Regions from separate parts of the Micromonospora sp. NPDC003816 genome, predicted to be linked through region 3. Evidence: riboswitches for the same ligand, from Rfam matches in the RefSeq annotation. Region 3 holds a riboswitch; each other region holds the start of a gene.
What was found. A riboswitch is a leader RNA that binds a small molecule or an ion and turns the genes downstream of it on or off. The one in region 3 is predicted to bind cobalamin.
Positions count from the first base shown of each region.

Region 1 (5,192 bases), on a different contig from region 3:
ACGCCGTCGAGGAGTCGCGCGGCCGGCACCGACCACGAGACGTCGCGGATCTCCAGCATCAGGTGTTCCGGTCCCCTCGGCGCAGCAGTAGCACGAACGCGGGCACCCCGAGCAGGGCGGTCAGCACGCCCACCGGCAGTTCGCGGGGGTCGAACAGGGTCCTGGCCGCAGTGTCCACCCAGATGAGGAAGATCGCTCCGGCGAGGACGACGACCGGCAGCAGCCGCCGGTGGTCGGGGCCGGTGAACCGCCGCACGGCGTGCGGCAGGATCAGGCCGACGAACCCGATCGCGCCGCTTATCGAGACCAGCACGGCGGTCAGCAGCGCCGTGGTGACCAGCAGCAGCCACCGGACACGCCGGACGTCCACGCCGAGGGCGGCGGCGGCCTCCTCGCCGAACGCGAACGCGTTGAGCGCACGGGCGAACCGGAGGATCACGGCGAACCCCACCGCGAGCAGCGGCGTCGCCCACGCCAGTGCGGTCCAGTCGACGCGGGCGAGCGAGCCGGACAGCCAGAAGGTGATGCTCTGGGTGGCATGCGGATGGGCCACCCAGATGATCACGAACGTCGTCAGCGCGGCGCAGAGCTGCGCGACGGCGACGCCGGCCAGCACCACCCGGGTCGGTCGCAGGACCGCGCGCCGGCCGGCGGCGGCGACCACGACGGCGAACGCGGCGAGCGCCCCCACGAACGCGCCCCCGGTGAGCGCCACGGCACCCGCGCCGAGTCCCAGGACCAGGACGGCCACGGCACCCAGCGACGCCCCCGAGGAGACACCCAGGAGGTACGGGTCGGCGAGCGGATTGCGGGTGACGGTCTGCATGACCGCCCCGCAGGCCGCGAGGCCGGCCCCGACCACGGCGGCGCCCAGCACCCTCGGCAGCCGCAGTTCCCACACGATGTGGTCCCGCAGCAGCGGCACGTCGGCGCTCGTCAGGCCGAGATGATCGGTGATCACCAGCCACACGGTGCCCAGCGACAGGTCTGCGGGCCCCACCGTCACGGCCGCGGCCACCGACAACACCAGGCCACCCGCGAGTACGACCACCACGGCCACCATGCGCACCGCTCGGACCGGCTTCGCCGGAGTAGTCTGCGCCGGCCGGGTGGTGACGGTGGTCAGCTGCTCACCCCGCCGACGCCCCGGGCCAGCGCCTCCACGGCGAGCACGTTCCGCACCCCGGCCGCGGTGGAGGAGAAGGCCAGGGTGACGTACCGCTTGCCCTTGACGGCCGGCAGGTCCCTGAGCGCCGCGTGCTTCTCGAGGAACGCCTGCTTGTCGGCGGCGGTGTCCCAGCTCGCGTCGACGAGCACGATGACGTCGGGGTTGCGCTCGACGACGGCCTCCCAGTTGGTGTCGGCCCAACTGCCGGTCAGGTCGTCGAAGATGTTGGTGACCCCGGCCGCAGACATGATCATCGCCGGGCCGCCACAGCAGGCGCCGGCACTGGGCGCGTCGTTGCCGCCGTCCCACCAGAGCACCCGCGTGCCCTTCGCGCCCGCCGACACGTTCGCGATGCGCTGCTTCTGGTCGGCGATCAGCGTCTCGGCCCGCTCCACGACGCCGAAGATCGTGGCGATCTCCCGGATCTCGGTGAACACGTCGTCGATCGCCAGCTTCGCCGGTCGCGTCTCCTTCGGACATCCGGCGGTGGAGACGTACGTGCCCACGCCGAGTTTCTGCCAGTCGGCGCGGTCACCGGCCCCCTCGTCGCCGAACGCGCTCGCGAAGGAGGCGTAGACGAAGTCGGGCTCCAGTTCGAGCAACTTCTCCTTCGACGGGTACTCCTTGGCCAACACCGGCACCTTCGCGTACGCGGCGGCGTACTCCGGTAGCACCTCGTCGTCGAGGTAGGCGGTGCCGGCCATGCGGTCCTCCAGGCCGAGCGCCAGCATGATCTCGGTGGCAGGCTGGTTCATCGTCACCACCCGCGCCGGAGGGCTCGGGACCGTGACCGGTGTGCCGCAGTTGGTCACCGAGACCGGCCCGGCGGCGGGGGCCGTGGCAGTCGGCTCACTGTGGCCGGTCGCGGAGCATCCGCCGACCAGGGCGAGCATGACGGAGAGCGGCGCAGCAACGCGCCAGGACGCAGGGAACCGCATAGCGGGACCACCTTCCAGCACCTCGTGGACGGGTCGTACAGGTGCCGTGGCCGGTCTCCTGGCTGACGGGTGGTGCGCCGGTGGCCGGCCTTCCCAGGCATACGCCCAGTGACCTTGCGGTGGCCTCCAGCATCCCGATCACAGTGGCGAGGGCCGCACCGGTTTCACACCGGCTTCCCGAGCACCACGGCGAGGTCACCCTAACCAACGCAGGCAGCACCGTCAGTGGCCTAGATCATGGCGGGAGTCCACGTCGGCTCCGCCTGCCCCGGGACGGCCATTGCGGGATCGTTGAACGGGTGTTTAATCTGGTGTCGTGGCGTCGGACGACGTGATGTCGGCAGGGCGCGGTGGCGAGTTCGCCACCGCGAGCCGTATCCGTGACGCCGCCATCTCCCGCTTCGCTCGGGAGGGATTCGGTGCCGGGCTGCGCGCCATCGCCGCCGACGCCGGTGTCGCCGCCGGTCTGATCGTTCATCACTTCGGCTCGAAGGACGGCCTGCGTCGCGCCTGCGACGAACAGGTGCTCGCCGTGATGCGCGAGCAGAAGGCGAAGACACTGACCGACGGCACCGGCACGACCCTGTTGGCGCAACTGGCGGAGGTCGAGCAGTACGCGCCGATCGTGCGATACCTGCTGCGCAGCATGCAGGCCGGTGGTGAGCTGGCGGCCACACTCATCGAGCACATGATCGCCGACGCGGAGGAATACCTCTCCACGTCCGAGTCCGCCGGTGTGATCAAGCCCAGCCGGGAGCCCGCCGCCCGTGCGCGGTATCTGGCCTACCAGGCCACCGGCAGCATGGTGCTCTGGTTCACCCTGCACGGAGCCGGTGCCGCCCCGGACCAGTTCGCGGCCCTGTTCCGCCGCTACATCGACGATCTCACGTTGCCGGCCCTGGAATTGTTCACCGAAGGGCTGCTCGTCGACCGGTCGATGCTCGACGAGTACCTGATGTACGTCCCGGATCCGCCTGCCGCCCCCGGCGCGGACACCGCTGCACCGTAGTCACCACATTGCCCTCTGGGCGTGGCCCCTCCTTCCACCGCCGGTCCCACCGGTCGGCGGCATCCGTTCCGGCCCGGTGTGCCGGGCCTTCCTCGAACGAGGTCTCCCGCGATGACTGCTGCCATCGACATCCGACACGTCACCAAGTCCTTCGGCCGCATCCGCGCGTTGGACGGGCTGGACCTGCACGTCGCCGCCGGCACCGTGCACGGCTTCCTCGGCCCCAACGGCGCCGGCAAGTCCACCACCATCCGGATCCTGCTGGGCCTGCTGCGCGCCGACGAAGGCCAGGCCCGGCTGCTCGGCGGTGACCCGTGGGCGGACGCGGTGTCCCTGCACCGTCGGCTCGCCTACGTCCCCGGCGACGTGGAACTGTGGCCGAACCTCACCGGCGGCGAGGCGATCGACCTGTTCGCCCGGCTGCGCGGCGGTGCCGACCCGGTCCGCCGCGACGAACTGTGCCAACGCTTCGAGCTGGACCCGAGCAAGAAGGGCCGCACCTACTCCAAGGGCAACCGGCAGAAGGTGGCGCTGATCTCCGCGCTCGCCAGCGACGTGGAACTGCTGCTGCTCGACGAGCCCACCGCGGGGCTTGACCCACTCATGGAGGCGGTGTTCCAGGAGTGCATCCGCGAGGCCAAGGAGGCCGGCCGGTCGGTGCTGTTGTCCAGTCACATCCTCGCGCAGGTCGAGGTGCTCGCCGACCAGATCTCGATCATCCGGCAGGGCCGCATCGTCGAGACCGGCTCGCTGACCGAGCTACGCCACCTGACCCGTACGTCGGTCGACGTGGTCACCGACCAGCCCGCCGACGCGGTGGCCGGTATGGCCGGTGTGCACGGACTGCGGGCCGAGGACGGCCACCTCCGCTTCGAGGTCGACGGCGAGCACCTCGCCGCCGTGGTGCGCCGGCTCGGCGACCTGGAGGTGCAAGGACTGACCGTCCGCCCGCCGACCTTGGAGCAGTTGCTGCTGCGTCACTACGGCGACCAGCCCGCGCACGCCTCGGCCACGGAGGTGGCGTGATGACCACGACGACGCCGCGCGGCCCGGTACGCACCGGTTCCTCCGCGACCGGGACCGGCACCCTGCTCAGGTTCATGCTGCGCCGGGACCGGCTGCGGTTCCCGGCGTGGACGCTGGGCCTGCCACTGCTGATGGCGTACTTCACCACCGCGCTGGAGGCCGTCGCCCAGACCCCGCAGGACCTGGCGGGTCTGACCGCCTTCACCTCCAGCCCCGCCGGAGCACTGTTCGGCGGACCCGGCTTCGGCTTCGACGACCTGACCGTCGAGCGATTTCTCGCCGGGCAGTACGGGCTCTATGTGATCATCGGTGCCGGCCTCATGGGGATGCTGACCGTCGTGCGGCACACCCGCGCCGAGGAACGCTCGGGCCGTGCCGAACTGATCCGGGCCAACGTCGTCGGCCGGCACGCTCCGCTCACCGCCGCACTGATCCTCACCGCCGCGATGGCGGTGCTGGTAGCCGTGCTGACCGGCGCGATGATGGCCGCCCGCGGCTACCACCCGACCGGCTCGCTGCTGTTCGGCGCGTCCATCGGGGCGGCGGCGCTGGTCTTCGGCGGCATCGCCGCGCTCACGGTCCAACTGTCGGAGTACCCGAGGGCGGCCTCCGGCGCTGCCGGTGCCACGCTCGGCGCCGCGTTCGTCCTGCGTGGGCTGGGCGACATGGCAACGGTGCAGGGCAGCGGAGCGACCTGGTTGTCCTGGCTGTCGCCGATCGGCTGGTCCCAGCAGACCGCGCCGTAAGTCTACGACCGCTGGTGGCCTCTGGTGATATCACTGCTGGCCGCGTCGGCGACCGCCGCGCTGGGTTACGTCCTGTCGACGCGCCGGGACTTCGGTGCCGGCTTGGTACCGCCCCGGCCGGGATCGCCCCGGGCCGCCGCGTGGCTGGACGGACCGTCGGCGCTCGCGTTCCGCCTACAGCGGGCCGGCCTGATCGGTTGGAGCGTCGCCCTGCTCGTGGCCGGTGTCGCCTACGGGTCGTTCACCCAACCGCTGGTCGACGGCTTCGCCGACGCCCCACCGGACCTGGTGGAGATCATGGGCGG
Region 1 is NZ_JBIANP010000019.1:8,372-13,563, forward strand. Features, by position in the region: gene ACFYTT_RS30065 (ABC transporter ATP-binding protein) at 1-59, opposite strand, end outside; gene ACFYTT_RS30070 (FecCD family ABC transporter permease) at 59-1,051, opposite strand; gene ACFYTT_RS30075 (ABC transporter substrate-binding protein) at 1,123-2,106, opposite strand; cobalamin riboswitch at 2,137-2,310, opposite strand; partial or broken gene ACFYTT_RS30080 (TetR family transcriptional regulator) at 2,441-2,608, shown strand; gene ACFYTT_RS30085 (hypothetical protein) at 2,642-3,115, shown strand; gene ACFYTT_RS30090 (ATP-binding cassette domain-containing protein) at 3,227-4,141, shown strand; partial or broken gene ACFYTT_RS30095 (ABC transporter permease) at 4,141-5,192, shown strand, end outside.
Region 1: it holds a riboswitch for cobalamin, as region 3 does, so the genes downstream of both, ACFYTT_RS30075 (ABC transporter substrate-binding protein) here and ACFYTT_RS23280 (energy-coupling factor ABC transporter permease) in region 3, are expected to answer to the same signal.

Region 2 (5,192 bases), on a different contig from region 3:
CCAGCCGCCGCGCGGCCTCCCGGGCGGGCAGGGCGACCAACGCGTCGCCGTCCACCACGACCTGCCCGGTCCGGCTGCGCAGGGCGCCGTAGAGCAACCGCAGCAGCGTGGTCTTGCCGCTGCCGTTGGGCCCGATCAGGCCGAGGACCCGACCCGGCCGGGCGGTCACGCTGACCCCGTCGATGACCGGATTCGCGCCGTAGCGCCACGTGACGTCGGTGGCCTCGATCACGAGCCGTTCCCGAAGCGCTGCACGATCCGCTCCAGACCGTCGATGGACAACGGCGTCGGCGGCTCGGTGAAGTTGAACAACTGGGTCATGACCTGGCCGTTGCGGACCGCGTTGAGCTGCTGCGCGCCCGGCAGCCCGGTGAGCCCCTGCTCGACCGCGCGGGGGTCGCCGTCGCCGTAGAGCAGGATCAGCACGTCCGGGTTGCGGCCGAGCAGTTCCTCGACGGTGACCTCGAAGACCCGCTCCTTGACGTCGCCGAAGACGTTGCGGAAACCGGCGGCCGTCAACTGCGGGTGGGCCATGCTGCCGGTGCCGTACGCGTACGTGGTGCCGCCGCCGACGGTCGGGTAGAGCACCGCCGCGGTGCGTCCGGACCCGTTGCCCGCCTCGGCCTGGACCTTCGTCATCCGGTCCTGGAGCGCGGTGACCGCAGTCGACGCCTCGGTCTGGCGGCCGAACACCCGGCCGTACGTCTCCATCTGCCGGTAGATGTCGTCGAAACTCGGCACGGCGGTGCTGTCCGGGCACATCGCCGGCTCCTCCAGCAGCGGGATGTCCACCGCCGCGAGGGTGTCGCGGGAGAGGTTGTCGACCTCGCCGAGGACCAGGTCGGGCTCCTGGCTGATCACCACCTCCTTGGAGATCTGGAGGTGGCCGCTGGTGTCGGTCTTGTCGGTCAGCAACGGGATGCGGTCCAGCTCGCCCTGGGTCGCCGCGTCGTAGTACTCCTTCGGGTACTGCCCCGCCCGCGCGGTGACCCGGTCCAGCACGCCGAGCGCGTGCAGGTACGGCACGGCGGCGCTCTTGAGTAGCACGATCCGCTGCGGAGGGGCGTCGAAGGTGACGTCCACGCCGCAGTTGGTCACGGTGACCGGGTAGCCGGGGGCGGCGTCGGTCGGTCCGTCGGTGCCGCCGCCGCACCCGGCGACGAGCAGCACGCACGCGGAGGCGGCGGCGGTGGCGAGGCGGCGAGCCTTCAACATCGGTTCTCCTTGACGGACGGGCGTTCAGGCGCCGGAGGCGTGCAGACGACGGATCAGGACCAGCAGGAAGGGGGCACCGAGCAGGGAGGTGATGATGCCGATCGGGATCTCCTGCGGTGCCAGCAGCACCCGGGCCAGCACGTCGGCCCAGACCAGGAGGATCGCCCCGAGCAGCGCGGCCACCGGCACCACCCGGACGTGCGGTGCGCCGACGATGCGGCGGGCCAGGTGCGGCACGACCAGGCCGACGAAACCGATGCTGCCGGCGGCGGAGACCAGGATGCCGACGCTGAGCGAGACCAGCACGAGCAGCCGGAGGCGGAACCGGTCCGGCGAGACGCCCAGGGTGTGCGCGGTCTCGTCGCCGATGGCCAGCACGTCGAGCCGCCGTCCGACGACGGTCAGGTATCCGATGGTGCCGATCAGCACCACGGCGGCGATCAGCAGCAGGGCGTTCCAGCGGGCCAGGCCCAGCGACCCGAGGAGCCAGAACATCACCGACCGGGCACCCTCGGCGGATCCGGAGGCGAAGATCAGGAAGCTGGTGGTGGCGTACAGCGCGTACCCGACGGCGACGCCGGCCAGCAGCAGCCGGATGGAGGTGACCCGGCCGCCGCTGCGCGCGATCAGGAAGACCAGCAGCGAGGCGCCGAGCGCGCCGACGAACGCGCTGGTGGAGAGCGCGTACTGGCCGAAGCCGGCGCCGGCGCCGAAGAGGATCGCGGCGGCCGCGCCGCTGGAGGCGCCGGAGTTGATCCCCAGCAGGTACGGGTCGGCGAGCACGTTGCGGACCATGGCCTGCAAGGCCACGCCGCAGACCGCCAGCCCGGCGCCGACCAGCATGCCGAGCAGGACCCGGGGCAGTCGGACCTGCCAGACGATCGCCTGCTGCGGTCCGGTCCAGCTCACCTCGCCCGGCACGCCGACGAGCTGGTGCCCGATGATCCGGGCCACCGTGAGCGGCGGGATGCCGATCGCCCCGGCCCCGACCGCGACCAGGCCGGTCAGGACCAGGCCGAGGGTCAGCGCGAGCAGCCAGAGGCCGGTCCGGCGGCGCTGCGCCGCCACACCGAGCACGTCCGTCGGGCTCGTCGGCAGGGTGGTGACGCTCACCGCTCTCCCACGCAAAGTCGTTGTTCTTGCCAAGTCTTTGCAAAAAGCTAACACCAAGATCACGCCAGCGGAAGCCGGATGAGTCGTTGTTCACGCTCCGCTCGACCCCGTGTCGCCGTGCGGACATCACACCCGCGCGCCGGTCGTCACGCGTGATCCGGACGCTAGGATCCGAGACGGTACTGGTTCGCCCCGGCCGTCCGGTCGAGGCGTCGTAAGAGGGAACCCGGTGTGAGTCCGGGACTGCCCCGCAGCGGTGAGTGGGAACGACCGCCGTCACACGCACTGGACGCCCTGTCGGGTCCGGGAAGCGACGGCCAGTAGGAGACCGGCCCAGCCGGTCGCGCCCACGAGTCCGAAGACCTGCCCGTGCCGCGTGCGCAGCCGCGCACGCCGCCGTCGGCCTCGCGGGAGGGCCCGGGCGAGGTCGGTCGTCGCACCGTGCCCTCCCCAGCCTTCCCCGGAGCCGTACCGCCGGACCTCGAGGGAAGGGAACCCTGGCGACATGACCACTCCGTTCGGCACGAGCACCGTGCTCGGCTATCCGCGCATCGGCCCGCGCCGTGAACTCAAGACCGCAGTCGAGGGCTACTGGGCCGGCCGCATCGACGAGCCGACCCTGCGGGCCACCGCCGCGCAGGTACGCGAGGAGACCTGGCGTACGTTGCACGACGCCGGCCTGTCCGCCGTACCGTCCAACACGTTCTCGCTCTACGACCACGTGCTCGACGCGGCCGTCACGGTCGACGCCGTACCCGACCGGTTCCGCCGGCTCGGCCTCGGTGAGCTGGACACCTACTTCGCCATGGCACGCGGCACCGCCCAGGAGCCGCCGCTGGAGATGACGAAGTGGTTCGACACCAACTACCACTACCTGGTGCCCGAGATCGGCCCGGACACCGCCTTCGCCGCCCGGGCCGACACGCCCCTGACCGATTACGGGCGGGCGCGGGCGCTCGGCATCACCACCCGTCCGGTGCTGGTCGGCCCGGCCACCCTGCTGCTGCTCGCCAAGCCCACCGCCGACGCGCCGGACGGGTTCCGCCCGTTCGACCGGCTGGACGACCTCGTCGACGTCTACGCCGACCTGCTGACCGCGCTCGCCGACGTCGGGGTGCCGTGGGTGCAGCTCGACGAACCGGCGTACGTCGGCGACCGGTCCGACGCCGAGATCCGCGCCCTCAGCGCCGCCTACGCCCGCCTCGGCGCGCTGACCCACCGGCCCCGCCTGTTCGTCGCCGCCTACTTCGGCGAACTCGGCGACGCGCTGCCCGCCTTGCTGGACACGCCGATCGAGGCGATCGGGTTGGACCTGGTCGCCGGTCCGGGTGACCTGGACCGGCTCGCCGGCCACGGCGCGCTGCCGGGCCGGACCGTGGTCGCCGGGCTGGTCGACGGCCGCAACGTGTGGCGGACCGACCTGCGGGCCGCTGCGGCTGTCGGCGCCACCCTCACCGGGCTCGCCGACAGCGTGGCCGTGTCCACCTCCTGCTCGCTGCTGCACGTGCCGGTGGACCTGGCCGCCGAGACCGAGCTGGACCCCCGGCTACGGGACCGGTTGGCGTTCGCCCGTCAGAAGGTCGACGAGGTGGTCGCGCTCGGTCGGGTGCTGCGCGACGGGGTGGGCGAGCTGCCCGCCGCGCCTGCGCCGGTGCCGGCACAGTGGCGCGACGACGCGGTCCGTGCCCGCCTGGAGGCCCTACGGCCCGAGCACACCCGACGCGGCCCGTACCCGCAGCGCGCCGAGGCCCAGCGCCGACGCCTCGGGCTGCCCGTGCTGGCGACCACCACCATCGGGTCGTTCCCGCAGACCGAGGCGTTGCGCCGGGCCCGGGCCGAGCACCGGGCCGGTCGCCTGGACGCGGCCGGCTACGCCGAGCGGATGCGGGCCGAGATCGCCGAGGTGGTGGCCGAACAGGAACGCCTCGGGCTGGACGTGCTGGTGCACGGCGAGCCGGAGCGCAACGACATGGTGCAGTACTTCGCCGAACACCTCGACGGCTTCGCCGCCACCGCCCACGGCTGGGTCCAGTCGTACGGCTCCCGGTGCGTACGCCCACCGATCCTGTACGGCGACGTGACCCGGCGCGCACCGATCACGGTGACCTGGTCCCGGTACGCCCAGTCCCTCACCGACCGGCCGGTCAAGGGCATGCTCACCGGTCCGGTGACCATCCTGGCCTGGTCGTTCGTCCGGGTGGACCAGCCGCTGGCGGAGACCGCCCGGCAGGTCGCCCTGGCCCTGCGTGACGAGGCGCGGGACCTGGAGGCGGCGGGCATCCGGATCATCCAGGTCGACGAGCCCGCCCTGCGGGAACTGCTGCCACCACGCCGCCGGGACCACGCCGGCTACCTGGACTGGTCGGTGGCGGCGTTCCGACTGGCGACCAGCGGCGTCGCCGACGCCACGGCGATCCACACCCACCTGTGCTACTCGGAGTTCGGCGAGGTGCTGCCCGCCATCGACGCCCTGGACGCCGACGTGACCAGCATCGAGGCGTCACGTTCCCGGATGGAGATCCTCGACGACCTGGCCACCGTCGGCTACACCCGGGGCATCGGGCCGGGTGTCTACGACATCCACTCGCCCCGGGTGCCCGACGGCGCCGAGGTGGTCACCGCGCTGCGCCGGGCGGCGGCGGTCGTCGGGCCGGACCGGCTCTGGGTCAACCCCGACTGCGGGCTCAAGACCCGGGGCTACGACGAGGTCCGTCCCGCACTGACCGCGCTGGTCCGGGCCGCCGCCTCGGTCCGCGCCGAACTGGCCGCCGACGGGCCGACGCCCGCGCCGAGCGACGCCTGACCCGTGGTGCCCGCCGGTGGGAGCCGCCCACCGGCGGGCACCGCCGACGGACCGCACACCC
Region 2 is NZ_JBIANP010000012.1:122,433-127,624, reverse strand. Features, by position in the region: gene ACFYTT_RS27190 (ABC transporter ATP-binding protein) at 1-232, opposite strand, end outside; gene ACFYTT_RS27185 (ABC transporter substrate-binding protein) at 229-1,215, opposite strand; gene ACFYTT_RS27180 (iron ABC transporter permease) at 1,240-2,328, opposite strand; cobalamin riboswitch at 2,495-2,714, shown strand; gene metE (5-methyltetrahydropteroyltriglutamate--homocysteine S-methyltransferase) at 2,834-5,131, shown strand.
Region 2: it holds a riboswitch for cobalamin, as region 3 does, so the genes downstream of both, metE (5-methyltetrahydropteroyltriglutamate--homocysteine S-methyltransferase) here and ACFYTT_RS23280 (energy-coupling factor ABC transporter permease) in region 3, are expected to answer to the same signal.

Region 3 (5,192 bases):
GTCAGCCACGGCTCAGCTCCTCGACGTCGAGCAGGCCACGCAGCTTCACCAGGGCGCGGGACGTCCGCGACTTCACCGTGCCGCGTGCCCAGCCGAGCATGGCGACCGTCTCGTCCTCGGACAGGTTCGCCGTCCGGTACGCGGACGCGGTGTGCCGGGCGACCAGGAGTTCGTACGCCTCCAGGTCACCTGCCTGCGCGCGGGTGACGAGTTCCTCGTCGTCCAGGGGAACCTCCGGTGGGATCACTGTCCTGACACCGGTCGCGGCGTTCAGGTTCCACTCTCCGCCGACGGAACCGGAATCGGCGTGACGGTGTCATCCGGGCATGATGGCGACGAGGACGACCACCCGCCGTACCCTGTTGTCCGCGCTGGTGGGCGCGGGTGTCGCGACGCTGGTCGGGTGTGATCCGACCGGGTCACCGGTGGCAGGCGTGCCGCCGGATCCGCTGCTCGTGGACCTGGCCGACGGACTCGGCCTGCTCCGTGGTGCCGAACGGCAGGTGGTCCCGCATGCCGTCGCCACCGCCGACGGGCGGTCGGTGTACGCGAGCACGCCGGAGGGTGCCGACACCGCGTTCTGGCGGATCGAGACCGCCACCGGTGTCGCCTCCGCCCGGGTGTTGGCTGCCCGGCCGCTGGGTGCCGCAGACGGTCTCCGCCGACGGCACGTGGGTGGCACTGACCACCGAGGCGGTGAGCGTCACCGCAGCGTCTCCGGCCGGGCGGGACGCCACGCCGGTGCTGATCGCCGACGCGGGTGGGGTGCGGCACCGGCTGCGACTGCCGGGCAACGTCGTCCCGGAGGCGTTCACCCACGACCACACCGGCCTCTTCGTGCTGGAGTGGCTGCCGCCGCAGACGCCGGACCGGTACCGGGTTCGGGTGGTCGACCTCGCCACCGGTGTGGCCGGCCCGTTGCAGACCCGCCTCAAGCAGGCGATCCCGGCGGGCGCGGAGGAGGAGATGCGCGGTGACGGGCGTCAGGCGGTACTCGCCCCGGACCGTCGCGTCCTGTACACGCTCTACACCCATCAGCCCGAGCATCGGCACACCCGGGACCGCATCAGTGGACGGCCGGGGAGCGACGTCCACGCTTTCGTGCACACGCTGCACCTGCACGAGCGGTGGGCGTACTGCGTGGATCTGCCGCACCCGTTCGGGGAGGGAACAGCCGACGGGCACGCCATGGCGATCGCCCCGGACGGTTCCCGGCTGTACGTCGCCGACCTGACCTCCGGGACCGTCGCCGAGATCTCCACCGAGGAACTGACGGTACGCCGCACCGCCGCCGTCCCCGTCGCGTCCGGCCCGGCGTACGCGACGGCGGACCACGAAAGACTGTTCCTCGGCGGGGCCGGTGTGCTGCGTACGGTGGATGCGGTCGGTCTGCGGGTCGTCGCCGAACGACCGGTCGACGCCCCCGTCACCGGTCTCGTCCTTGGCCCCGACGGTGGCCGTCTCTATGTGGGTGGGCCGTCGGCGGTGCGGTGGCTCGACCCGACCAGCGGTGCCGAACTGGGTCGTGTCGCCGTGCCCGGCCTGGTGGGGTTGCGGGGTCCGGTGCCGTCGTCCTGAGCGGGTGTCACCGTCGGTCAGAAGAGGGATTCCCGGTGTGACCGGGACGTCCGACCCGTCCGATTAGGGTGACCAGCGTCGTCGTACGTTAGGGGGATCGGAGAACAGGATCGGGCCACCAGTGGGCTCCTGAGGCCGCGTCTTCTCTGGTACGAACGTAGGAGTTTCGACGAGAGGACAGCGCCCTTATGACCCATGCCCTGGTCACCGCCGAGAACCTCAACGACGCGCTCGACGACATCGTGGATCGGGTGCCCGGCGCCAAGTTCGCGGTGGTGCTCTCCCCGGACGGCATCATGCTGGGGGCCTCGCGGGGCATCGACGAGGAGATCGCCGAGGAACTGTCCAGTGTGGTCTGTGGGCTCCAGGCGCTCGGTCTGGCCGCCGCCCGATTGTGCGGTGAGGGTGAGCTGCACCAGGTGGTGGTGCAGATGTCGCGGGCGTTCCTGTTCCACGCCACCACCGGCAACGGGGCGATCCTCACCGTCGGTATCGACGGCTCGGCGGAGGTGGGGGACATGGCGTACGAGGTCGCCCTCTTCTGTGCCAGGGCCGGGCACCATCTGCCGGTGTACGTGGAGCCGGCGCCCCACCTGACCGGGCGGTGACCCGCTAGCCGCGGTCGCGCTGCGCGTCGTACGACGGCGCCGGGTTGGCCACCTGCCACAGTTCGGCCGGCAGGTTCGCGATGACGTCGTCGTGGTCGGCGGGGGCGACGTCACCTCGAATGGTGTCCAGGACCGCCCGGATGCCGGCCTCGGCCAGGTCGGGATCGACGTCGGCACGGCCGCCGACGCGGTCGACGAACACGTCGAGCCCGAAGCGTTCGGCGGTCTCGCTGGGCGCGAACGTGTACGCCCGCAGCCCTTCCGGGAGTCGGTCGGCCAGGTCCCGTGCCTCGCCGCCGTCGATCCGCTCGGCGAGCGTGGTCAGGGTGGCGCGCGCGATGGCGGTCGCCTGCTCCGTCGACGCGCCGGTGCGGTGCGCCACGGAGTCGATGAACTCGTTCTCGTCCAACCGGTCGGCCCCTTCTCGCAACGGATCTGGCGTCTACCCGTGAATCGTCGTGACAAACGGCACTCTTCACCCGCGTACGGTCGCGGTGGCATCGACGAGTCTTGTGCGTCGGTGTGCGGAACGGATAACGTCGCGCCGTCGCGGTAACGGGAAGCCGGTGTGATACCGGCGCGGCCCTCGCCACTGTGACCGGGGAGTTCACTCCGACTTGTACGCCACTGGGTCCGTGGAGGACCTGGGAAGGCCGGAGTACGCGACGATCCGGGAGCCAGGAGACCGACCCCGACATGTGATCTCGTCCACGAGGTGTTGGAAGGGGAGGTCGACTCATGCACATCGCTGAGGGCTACCTACCACCGGTGCAGGCGGCGGCATGGTTCGCGGTCTCGACACCGTTCGTCATCCACGGTGCGCGCAACCTGGTCCAGCAGGTCCGCGCGAACCCCGACGCGAAGCTGTTGCTCGGCGCGGCCGGGGCGTTCACCTTCGTCCTGTCGGCGCTGAAGATCCCTTCGGTGACCGGCTCCTGTTCCCATCCGACGGGTGTGGGTCTCGGCGCGATCCTGTTCCGGGCACCGGTGATGAGTGTGCTCGGCACGATCGTGTTGCTGTTCCAGGCGCTCCTCCTGGCGCACGGCGGGTTGAGCACGCTCGGCGCGAACGTCTTCTCGATGGCCATCGTCGGCCCCTGGGTGGCCTTCGGCGTGTACGCGCTGATCCGCCGGTTCGGTGGCGGCCTCGGCATCTCGGTGTTCTTCGCCGCTGCCCTGGCCGACCTGGCGACGTACTGCGTGACCAGCGCGCAGCTCGCGCTGGCCTTCCCGGACCCGGATTCGGGCTTCGTCGGCGCGCTGGCCAAGTTCGGGTCCATCTTCGCGGTCACCCAGATCCCGCTGGCGATCAGCGAGGGGCTGCTCACGGTCCTGGTGGTCCGGCTGCTGGTCCGGGTGAGCCCGCAGGAACTCCGCCGGCTCGGCATCCTGCGCCGTCCGGCCCCGACGACCCAGGGAGCGGTGGCGTGAAGTCGTTCGGCCGGACCAACCTGTTGTTGCTGCTCGCCGTGGTGGCGTTGGCGGTGGCGCCGCTGGTGCTGGGGCTCGGCAGCGGCGAGGAGCCGTTCGCCGGTGCCGACGCCCTCGCCGAGGAGGCGATCGTCAACGACCATCCCGACTACGAGCCGTGGTTCAGTTCGATCTACGAACCGCCGTCGGGTGAGATCGAGTCGGCGTTGTTCGCGCTTCAGGCCGCCCTCGGTGCCGGGTTCCTCGGCTATTACTTCGGGGTGGCCCGGACCCGGCAGCGGCTGCGTGGCGAGCAGTCCGCGACCGGGGAGAAGACCACCGACTAGTGCTCGCGTTGGACGTGGCGGCGTACGCCAGCCCCTGGCGACGCCGCCACCCGGTGGAGAAGGCCCTGTTGGCCCTGGGGCTCTTGGGCTGTTCCCTGCTCCTGCCGCCGTGGCCGGGCGCCCTGGTGGTGGGCCTGACCGCAGCGGTGGCGTTGCTCGGGCCGGCGGCGCTGCCGCCGCGTCTGCTGGTGCGGGTGGCCCGGACGCCGTTGCTGTTCATCCTGACCGGCTCGGTGCCGATGCTGGTGGCGGTCTCCGGTCCGACGCAGGTCCGGTGGGCGCCGGAGGGGCTCGCGACGGCCGCCACGACCGCCGGTCGGGCCTGCGCCGCGCTGCTCTGCCTGTTGCTCTTCGCCGCCACCACGCCGCTGGCCGACGTGCTGCCCCGGCTCCAGCGTCTCGGGGTGCCCAGCGCGGTCACCGAGGTGGCCGCGCTGATCTATCGGATGCTGTTCCTGCTGCTGGAGAGTGTGCACGCGGTGCGGCAGGCCCAGGCGGCCCGGCTGGGTTACCGGACCTGGGCCAGCACCTACCGGTCGCTGGCCGGGCAGGCCGGCGCGGTCTTCGTCCGTGCGTTCTCGCTGGCCCGGCGCTGGGAGGAGGGGTTGGCGCTGCGCGGTTACACCGGCTCGTTGGCGGTACGCACCGAGGTCCGCCAGCCGTCGGCGGCGTTCCTGGTCGTCACCGTGCTGCTGCTGGCGGCGGTGGTGCTGGCCACCCGGATGCTGGTGGTGCTCGGGTGAGCGGCGATCCGCCGCTGTTGGAGCTGCGCGGGGTCAGTTTCGGGTACGAGGCGGAGCGTCCGGTACTGACCGGCGCCGACCTGTCGGTGCCGGCCGGGCGGCGGATGGCCGTGCTGGGGCCCAACGGCGGTGGCAAGACGACCCTGTTCCGGCTGATGGTCGGATCGCTGGCCGCCGACGCCGGCACGGTGCTGGTCGGCGGGGTGCCACTGCGCCGGACCCGGGCGGGGCTGCTCGACGTCCGTCAGCAGGTGCAGCTGGTGCTCCAGGACCCCGACGACCAGTTGTTCGCCGCGACCGTCTTCCAGGACGTCTCGTTCGGGCCGGTCAACCTCGGTCTGGACGACGCGCAGGTGCGGCAGCGGTGTACCGAGGCGCTGGCCGCGTTGGAGATCGGCGACCTCGCCGACCGTCCCACCCACCTGCTCTCGTACGGCCAGCGTAAGCGGGTGGCGATCGCCGGGGCGGTGGCGTTGCGGCCCCGGGTGCTGATCCTGGACGAGCCG
Region 3 is NZ_JBIANP010000007.1:306,493-311,684, reverse strand. Features, by position in the region: gene ACFYTT_RS23305 (hypothetical protein) at 1-9, opposite strand, end outside; gene ACFYTT_RS23300 (hypothetical protein) at 2-247, opposite strand; gene ACFYTT_RS23295 (YncE family protein) at 604-1,578, shown strand; gene ACFYTT_RS23290 (roadblock/LC7 domain-containing protein) at 1,767-2,186, shown strand; gene ACFYTT_RS23285 (DUF2267 domain-containing protein) at 2,191-2,595, opposite strand; cobalamin riboswitch at 2,690-2,895, shown strand; gene ACFYTT_RS23280 (energy-coupling factor ABC transporter permease) at 2,925-3,617, shown strand; gene ACFYTT_RS23275 (energy-coupling factor ABC transporter substrate-binding protein) at 3,614-3,943, shown strand; gene cbiQ (cobalt ECF transporter T component CbiQ) at 3,943-4,686, shown strand; gene ACFYTT_RS23265 (energy-coupling factor ABC transporter ATP-binding protein) at 4,683-5,192, shown strand, end outside.